DNA from 2 places in the Streptomyces sp. NPDC005423 genome. Region 1 is predicted to be linked to the other one. Evidence: predicted binding sites of a transcription regulator. Region 1 holds the regulator's gene; the other holds the start of a gene.
What was found. The regulator HrcA, encoded in region 1, represses chaperone genes, less so after heat shock. The targets are predictions, from matches to a motif close to TTNGCACTCNGNNNNNCNGAGTGCNAA.

Region 1 (4,415 bases):
CTGCGCCTGCGCGAGGGCGCCCCGCTGGACCTGCTGCGGCCGGAGGGCCTCGCCGCCTCCCGCCGGGCCCGCACGGACGGACTGCTGGAGGGGGCTCCGTTCGAGGAGGGACGCGCGGTACTCACCCTGCGGGGACGGCTGCTGGCCGACGCGGTGGTCAGGGACCTGGTGGACTGATTCCTCTAGGGAGTGAAGCGGTGCGGGACTCCTGGTCCGTCCGTCCGGACACCAGTGAGTTCGCCACCTGCGAGGAGGTCAGGCCGCCCCGCTGGCCGTGACGAAATCGATCAACTCCTCGACGCGGCCCAGCAGTTCGGGTTCCAGGTCCTTGTAGGAGGCGACCCGGGCCAGGATCGCCTGCCACACCGCGCCGGTGTTCTCCGGCCAGCCGACGGCCCGGCACACCCCCGTCTTCCAGTCCTGGCCGTGCGGCACCCGGGGCCACGCCTCGATGCCCACACAGGCCGGTTTCACGGCCTCCCAGATGTCGATGTAGGGGTGTCCCACCACGAGGGCGTGCTCGCTGGTCACCGACTGGGCGATGCGCCACTCCTTGGTGCCGGGGAGCAGGTGGTCCACCAGGACACCGAGGCGGGCGTCGGGCCCGGGGCCGAACTCCTCGACGATCGCCGGGAGATCGTCGACTCCCCCCAGGTACTCCACGACCACGCCCTCGACGCGCAGGTCGTCGCCCCACACCTTCTCGACGAGTTCGGCGTCGTGCCGGCCCTCGACGTAGATGCGCCCGGCGCGGGCCACCCGCGCGCGTGCCCCGGGGACGGCCACCGAACCGGATGCCGTACGGGCGGGCCGCCGCGGACCCGGCGCGGGCTTCACCAGGGTCACCACGCGGCCCTCCAGGAGGAAGCCGCGCGGTTCCAGCGGGAAGACGCGGTGCTTGCCGAAGCGGTCCTCCAGGGTCACCGTGCCGGCCTCGCAGCGGATCACCGCCCCGCAGAAACCGGTCCCGGGCTCCTCGACCACCAGCCCCGGTTCGGCCGGGACCTCCGGGGCGGCCTTGGGCTTCTTCCACGGCGGGGTCAGGTCGGCGGAGTACTGGCGCATTCGGATGACGATAGGAGAACCGGCCCCCGCCTCCTCACGACACGCCGGAACGCGCCGCCAGCGCGTCCCGCTGCGCCCGCACGAAACCCGCGTCCACCACCGCTCCGTGACCGGGCACGTACAGCGCGTCCGCACCGCCCAGGGCGAGCAGCCGGTCGAGGGCGGCCGGCCAGCGCGCCGGTACGGCGTCCGGGCCCGCCTGGGGTTCGCCGGACTCCTCGACCAGGTCGCCGCAGAAGACCACCGCGGGGGAGCCCGGCACCAGGACCGCCAGATCGTGCGCGGTGTGGCCGGGGCCCACGTCCGCGAGCACCACCCGGCGGCCGCCGCCCAGCGGGAGGGCCCGCTCACCGGTGACGGGGTGGCCGGGGCGCACCAGGGCCGCCACCGCCTCGTCCGCCGCCCGCGGGTCCAGCCCGTTGGCCACCGCGTCCGCCCGCAGCGCGGCCCGCCCCCGGTCCAGGGCACCGTCCAGGCCCGCGGCGCCGAACACCTCCGCGTCCCCGAACGCCGCGGCACCGAGGACATGGTCGAAGTGGGCGTGGGTGAGCGCGAGATGGGTCACATCGCGGCCGGTGAGTTCCCGTGCCCTCGCCCGCAGCCGCACGCCCTCCGCGAGGCTCGACCCCGCGTCCACCATCAGCACCGACTCCGGCCCCACGACCAGCCCCGCCGTGCAGTCCCAGCCGGGCAGCCGGCACCGCCCCACCCCGTCGGCCAGCCGTTCCCACCCCAGCTCTTCCCAAGTCAGCGTCATACGGCGACGCTAGCGGGGGCACCCCGTGCCGGCACCTCACGGGACCGGCCTTGCCGGGGGTGTACCTCACAGCCGTACACTGGGCGGGGGAACGTTGGCACTCGCGCGCTCAGAGTGCCAGGAGACACCACCGGGCGACCGGGCGGACGAAGGCTGGAGGTGTGCGCGATGCTCAGCGAACGCAGGCTCGCAGTGCTGCGCGCCATCGTCCAGGACTATGTCGGCACCGAGGAACCGGTGGGTTCCAAGGCGCTCACCGAGCGGCACAGCCTGGGCGTCTCCCCGGCGACCGTGCGCAACGACATGGCGGCCCTGGAGGACGAGGGGTACATCGCCCAGCCGCACACCAGCGCCGGGCGCATCCCCACCGACAAGGGCTACCGCCTGTTCGTCGACAAGCTCGCCGGCGTCAAGCCGATGACCGGTCCCGAGCGGCGCGCGATCCAGAACTTCCTCGACGGCGCCGTGGACCTCGACGACGTCGTGGGCCGTACGGTACGGCTGCTCGCGCAGCTGACCCGGCAGGTCGCCGTCGTGCAGTACCCCTCGCTGACCCGGTCGACGGTGCGGCACGTGGAGCTGCTGTCGCTCGCCCCGGCGCGCGTGATGCTGGTGCTGATCACGGACACCGGGCGGGTCGAGCAGCGCATGATCGACTGCCCGGCGCCGTTCGGCGAGGTGTCCCTGGCGGATCTGCGCGCGCGGCTCAACAGCCGGATCGCGGGCCGCCGTTTCGCGGACGTCCCGCAGCTGGTGCAGGACCTGCCGGAGGCCTTCGAGTCCGAGGACCGCGGCACGGTCACGACGGTGCTCTCCACCTTGCTGGAGACCCTCGTCGAGGAGACCGAGGAGCGGCTGATGATCGGCGGCACCGCCAATCTCACCCGCTTCGTCCATGACTTCCCTCTCACGATCCGGCCCGTCCTCGAAGCCCTGGAGGAGCAGGTCGTGCTCCTCAAGTTGCTTGGTGAGACGGGGGATTCGGGCATGACCGTACGGATCGGTCACGAGAACGCCTACGAGGGACTCAACTCCACGTCCGTGGTGTCGGTCGGCTACGGTTCGGGCGGCGAGGCAGTCGCCAAGCTCGGCGTGGTCGGACCGACCCGCATGGATTACCCGGGAACGATGGGAGCGGTACGCGCAGTGGCACGGTACGTCGGACAGATCCTGGCGGAGTCCTAAGTGGCCACGGACTACTACGCCGTTCTCGGCGTGCGTCGCGACGCGTCGCAGGATGAGATCAAGAAGGCCTTCCGCCGGCTCGCGCGCGAGCTGCACCCGGACGTCAATCCGGACCCGAAGACCCAGGAGCGGTTCAAGGAGATCAACGCCGCCTACGAGGTGCTCTCCGACCCGCAGAAGAAGCAGGTCTACGACCTCGGCGGCGACCCGCTCTCGCAGGCGGGCGCGGGGGCCGGCGGCTTCGGCGCGGGCGGCTTCGGGAACTTCTCGGACATCATGGACGCCTTCTTCGGCACGGCGTCGCAGCGCGGACCGCGCTCGCGTACCCGCCGGGGCCAGGACGCCATGATCCGGCTGGAGATCGAGCTGGACGAGGCGGCCTTCGGGACGACCAAGGACATCCAGGTCGACACGGCCGTCGTCTGCAACACCTGCAACGGCGAGGGCGCGGCCCCCGGCACCTCCGCGCAGACCTGTGACATGTGCCGCGGACGCGGCGAGGTCTCGCAGGTCACCCGGTCCTTCCTGGGCCAGGTCATGACGTCCCGGCCCTGCCCCCAGTGCCAGGGCTTCGGCACGGTCGTGCCCACGCCGTGTCCGGAGTGCGCCGGTGACGGCCGGGTCCGCTCGCGCCGCACGCTCACCGTCAAGATCCCGGCGGGCGTCGACAACGGCACCCGCATCCAGCTCGCGGGCGAGGGCGAGGTCGGCCCCGGCGGCGGTCCGGCCGGCGACCTGTACGTCGAGATCCACGAGCTGCCGCACGCGATGTTCCAGCGGCGCGGGGACGACCTGCACTGCACGGTCACCCTGCCGATGACGGCGGCCTCCCTCGGTACCAAGGTGCCGCTGGAGACGCTGGACGGTCTCGAAGAGGTCGACATCCGGCCGGGCACCCAGTCCGGCCAGTCGATCCCGCTGCACGGCCGGGGCATCACCCACCTGCGCGGCGGCGGCCGGGGCGACCTCATCGTGCACGTTGAGGTCACCACCCCCACCAAGCTCGACCCCGAGCAGGAACGCGTCCTGCGCGAACTGGCGCAACTGCGCGGCGAGGAACGCTCGATAGGCCAGTTCCAACCGGGCCAGCAAGGGCTGTTCTCGCGGCTGAAGGACGCCTTCAACGGCCGCTGAACGCGGGCCGCTCCGGGCATGTGCCATGGGTAAGGCCGGATTCGGACTTGTTCGGAGGACGTGACAACATGCCGTCATGTCCTCCGCGCTGACCGCTCTCTTCCCGCACCCGATCGTGCAGGCCCCCATGGCGGGCGGTGTCTCCGTACCGCGGCTCGCGGCGGCCGTGTCCGAGGCCGGCGGGCTGGGGTTCCTCGCCGCCGGGTACAAGACCGCCGACGGGATGTACCAGGAGATCAAGCAGCTGCGGAGCCTGACCGGCCGGCCCTTCGGG
Region 2 (4,415 bases), on a different contig from region 1:
ACCCTCTCCTGCTCCTCCACCGGCAACCTGGCCGGCGCGGTCGGCGCCGCCGCCGCCCGGGCCGGCTTCCGCTCCTGCGTGTTCATCCCGCACGACCTGGAGCAGGCCAAGATCGTCATGGCGGCGGTCTACGGCGGCGAACTCGTCGGCATCGAGGGCAACTACGACGACGTGAACCGGTTCTGCTCCGAGCTGATCGGCGACCCGGCCGGCGAGGGCTGGGGCTTCGTCAACGTCAACCTGCGGCCGTACTACGCGGAGGGCTCCAAGACCCTGGCGTACGAGATCTGCGAGCAGCTGGGGTGGCGCCTGCCCGACCAGCTCGTGGTGCCGATCGCCTCGGGTTCCCAGCTCACGAAGATCGACAAGGGGCTGCGCGAGCTGATCGAGCTCGGGCTCGTCGAGGAGAAGCCGTACAAGATCTTCGGCGCCCAGGCCGAGGGCTGCTCGCCGGTCTCCGCCGCCTACAAGGCCGGCCACGACGTGGTGCGCCCGCAGAAGCCGGACACCATCGCCAAGTCGCTGGCGATCGGCAACCCGGCCGACGGGCCGTACGTCCTCGACATCGCGCGCCGGACCGGCGGAGCGGTCGAAGATGTCAACGACGAGCAGGTGGTGGACGCCATCAGGCTGCTCGCCCGGACCGAGGGCATCTTCGCGGAGACCGCCGGCGGTGTGACGGTCGGGGTGACGCGGAAGCTGATCGAGAACGGTCTGCTGGACCCGGCGCTCACCACGGTCGTCCTCAACACGGGCGACGGCCTCAAGACGCTGGACGCGGTCGCCGGCACCGGCCTGACCGCTACCATCCGCCCGAACCTGGACTCCTTCCGAGAGGCTGGCCTCGCATGAGCGTGACCGTCCGCATCCCCACCATCCTGCGCACCTACACCGGAGGCCGGGCCGAGGTCGCCGCCGAGGGGGCCACCCTCGGCGACGTCATCGCCGACCTGGAGAAGAACCACACGGGCATCTCGGCACGCGTCCTCGACGACCAGGGCAAGCTGCGCCGGTTCGTCAACGTCTACGTCAACGACGACGACGTGCGCTTCGAGCAGGGTCTGCAGACGGCCACGCCGGACGGTGCGGGAGTGTCGATCATCCCGGCCGTCGCCGGAGGCTGACCGACCGGTTGGTTACCCTTGGTAAGGCCGATTACCGAGAGTTCATCGAATTGCCCCCTCCGTGAGAGAAACGGAGGGGGCAATTCTGTATGGTTGAGCGCGGTACAGTTGGGGAACCGGCTCGCCGCGCCCCTCCGAGTTCACGCTCCGAGGCCCGCGAGAAGTAGCCAAAGTAGGCAGGTCTTTTGTGGCCAATGTTCCCTTTGTGGGGCCCGACTTGCCCTGAATCCCGACTAATTCTCCGGAATTCACCGAACGCCGATGCCCAGAATTCTCGTCCGATTGACCTGTTGCAGACGGCAGTTGGACAGATACATTCGGCCGCGGTCGACGCGTTCCGGCGCACGCCCCCAACCTGTGGGGGGTGAGGTCTGACCCGGATCCGCGAAGTGTGGATCTGTGCAAGGGCCAGTAATAGGGGAGTTAGGCATGGCTCAGGGCACCGTCAAATGGTTCAACGCGGAGAAGGGGTACGGCTTCATCGCGGTCGACGGTGGTGCGGATGTTTTCGTCCACTACAGCGCGATTCAGATGGACGGCTACCGCACCCTGGAAGAGGGTCAGCGGGTCGATTTCGAGATCTCGCAGGGACAGAAGGGGCCGCAGGCGGACATGGTCCGGCTCGCGACCAGCTGAAGCACGCGCCGACTTTACTGCAGCGTCGTTCTTCTGTTCGCCATAGAAGTTCACAGCAGTTCACAGCAGTGCGCCGAAGGGCTCGTACTCGCGGGTACGGGCCCTTCGGCATGCCCGCCCGGCCTCCCCGGCGGCCCCCGGACGAGGGTCGAACCGTGGGAGCCGCTTGCACTCGGCAGGGGCGAGTGCTAATCATTGGCGTTAGCACTCTGCAGGTGAGAGTGACAACGAGGATCGGGTCGGTGAGGCCCGCAGGCCAAGTGGGGCAAGGAACCACGCGGTCGGCGAGCCGTCCGTCGCGGGCGCCAGCGCGGTCCGGAGCAATCCACCCCAGTCCGGGAGGACCACTTCACATGGCCAAGATCATCGCGTTCGACGAGGAGGCACGGCGCGGCCTCGAGCGCGGCATGAACCAGCTCGCGGACGCCGTCAAGGTGACGCTCGGCCCCAAGGGCCGCAACGTCGTCCTCGAGAAGAAGTGGGGCGCCCCCACGATCACCAACGATGGTGTTTCCATCGCCAAGGAGATCGAGCTCGAGGACCCGTACGAGAAGATCGGCGCCGAGCTGGTCAAGGAAGTCGCCAAGAAGACGGACGACGTCGCCGGCGACGGTACGACCACCGCCACCGTTCTCGCCCAGGCCCTGGTCAAGGAAGGCCTGCGCAACGTAGCCGCCGGTGCCAACCCGATGGCCCTCAAGCGCGGTATCGAGAAGGCCGTCGAGGCCGTCTCCGGTGCCCTCCTGGAGCAGGCCAAGGACGTGGAGACGAAGGAGCAGATCGCCTCCACCGCCTCCATCTCCGCCGCCGACACCCAGATCGGCGAGCTCATCGCCGAGGCGATGGACAAGGTCGGCAAGGAAGGCGTCATCACCGTCGAGGAGTCGCAGACCTTCGGTCTGGAGCTTGAGCTCACCGAGGGCATGCGCTTCGACAAGGGCTACATCTCGGCGTACTTCGCCACCGACATGGAGCGTATGGAGTCCGTCCTGGACGACCCGTACATCCTGATCGCCAACTCGAAGATCGCCAACGTCAAGGACCTGCTCCCGCTCCTGGAGAAGGTCATGCAGTCGGGCAAGCCGCTGCTGATCATCGCCGAGGACGTCGAGGGCGAGGCCCTGTCGACCCTGGTCGTCAACAAGATCCGCGGGACCTTCAAGTCCGTCGCGGTCAAGGCCCCGGGCTTCGGCGACCGCCGCAAGGCGATGCTGAACGACATCGCCATCCTCACGGGCGGCGAGGTCATCTCCGAAGAGGTCGGCCTCAAGCTGGAGAACACCGGCATCGAGCTGCTCGGCCGGGCCCGCAAGGTCGTCATCACCAAGGACGAGACGACGATCGTCGACGGCTCCGGCTCCGCCGACCAGGTCGCCGGCCGCGTCAACCAGATCCGTGCCGAGATCGAGAACAGCGACTCGGACTACGACCGCGAGAAGCTCCAGGAGCGCCTCGCCAAGCTCGCCGGTGGCGTCGCCGTCATCAAGGCGGGCGCGGCCACCGAGGTCGAGCTCAAGGAGCGCAAGCACCGCATCGAGGACGCCGTTCGCAACGCGAAGGCGGCCGTCGAGGAGGGCATCGTCGCCGGTGGCGGCGTGGCGCTCATCCAGGCCTCCAACGTCTTCGAGAAGCTCGAGCTCGAAGGTGACGAGGCCACCGGTGCCGCGATCGTGAAGCTGGCGCTCGAGGCCCCGCTGAAGCAGATCGCCGTCAACGGTGGTCTCGAAGGCGGAGTCGTCGTCGAGAAGGTCCGCAACCTGCCCATCGGTCACGGCCTCAACGCCGCCACCGGTGAGTACGTGGACATGATCGCCGAGGGCATCATCGACCCGGCGAAGGTCACGCGCTCTGCTCTGCAGAACGCCGCGTCCATCGCCGCGCTCTTCCTCACCACCGAGGCCGTCATCGCCGACAAGCCGGAGAAGAACGCCGCGCCGGCCGGCGGCGGCATGCCGGGCGGTGACATGGACTTCTGATCCGCCGCTGGCTGATCAACGTCCTTGCGGAGGGCGGTACTTCCTGGAGACAGGAGGTGCCGCCCTCCGGCGTGTCCGGCATCACAGGGAGACGGCCGGTGGGGCGGGAATGTGGTGGGCGGCGGGGGAGTTGGACTTGACGGACATTCAATGCATACGCACATACCGTCTGGTACCGAGGAGTTCCCCCACGTGACTGTCAACGCCTCCGCCTCCCGCGCCGCCGAGATCCTGGGCCGCCCGATCGCCCTCAACGGCCTCACCGTTCCCAACCGGATCGTCATGGCGCCGATGACCCGCGAGTTCTCCCCGGGCGGCGTGCCCGGTGCGGACGTGGCCGGCTACTACGCGCGCCGGGCCGCCGCGGGCGTGGGCCTGATCGTCACCGAGGGCACCTACGTGGGCCACGAGTCCGCGGGACAGAGTGACCGCGTCCCGCGTTTCCACGGCGAGGAGCAGCTCGCGGGCTGGGCGAAGGTCGCCGAGGGCGTGCACGCCGCGGGCGGCACGATCGTGCCCCAGCTGTGGCACATCGGCATGGTCCGTGAGCAGGGCCAGCCCCCGTTCGCCGAGGCGCCCGCGGTCGGCCCCTCCGGTCTGCGGATCGGCGCCGACGAGCCCACCGGCAGGGCGATGACCCAGGGCGACCTGGACGACGTGATCGGCGCGTTCGCCGAGG

Region 2: groL (chaperonin GroEL) is a predicted target of HrcA. The motif match lies at 1,962-1,988, and genes of this name have one in related genera.

The regions. Positions count from the first base shown of each region.
Region 1 covers NZ_JBEXET010000002.1:293,100-297,514, reverse strand. Annotated here, with positions in the region: gene hemW (radical SAM family heme chaperone HemW) at 1-177, shown strand, start outside; gene ABZT12_RS05185 (DUF3097 domain-containing protein) at 256-1,065, opposite strand; gene ABZT12_RS05180 (MBL fold metallo-hydrolase) at 1,100-1,822, opposite strand; gene hrcA (heat-inducible transcriptional repressor HrcA) at 1,991-3,007, shown strand; gene dnaJ (molecular chaperone DnaJ) at 3,008-4,141, shown strand; gene ABZT12_RS05165 (nitronate monooxygenase) at 4,218-4,415, shown strand, end outside.
Region 2 covers NZ_JBEXET010000017.1:2,376-6,790, reverse strand. Annotated here, with positions in the region: gene thrC (threonine synthase) at 1-852, shown strand, start outside; gene ABZT12_RS19315 (ubiquitin-like small modifier protein 1) at 849-1,124, shown strand; gene ABZT12_RS19310 (cold-shock protein) at 1,554-1,760, shown strand; gene groL (chaperonin GroEL) at 2,114-3,736, shown strand; gene ABZT12_RS19300 (NADH:flavin oxidoreductase) at 3,929-4,415, shown strand, end outside.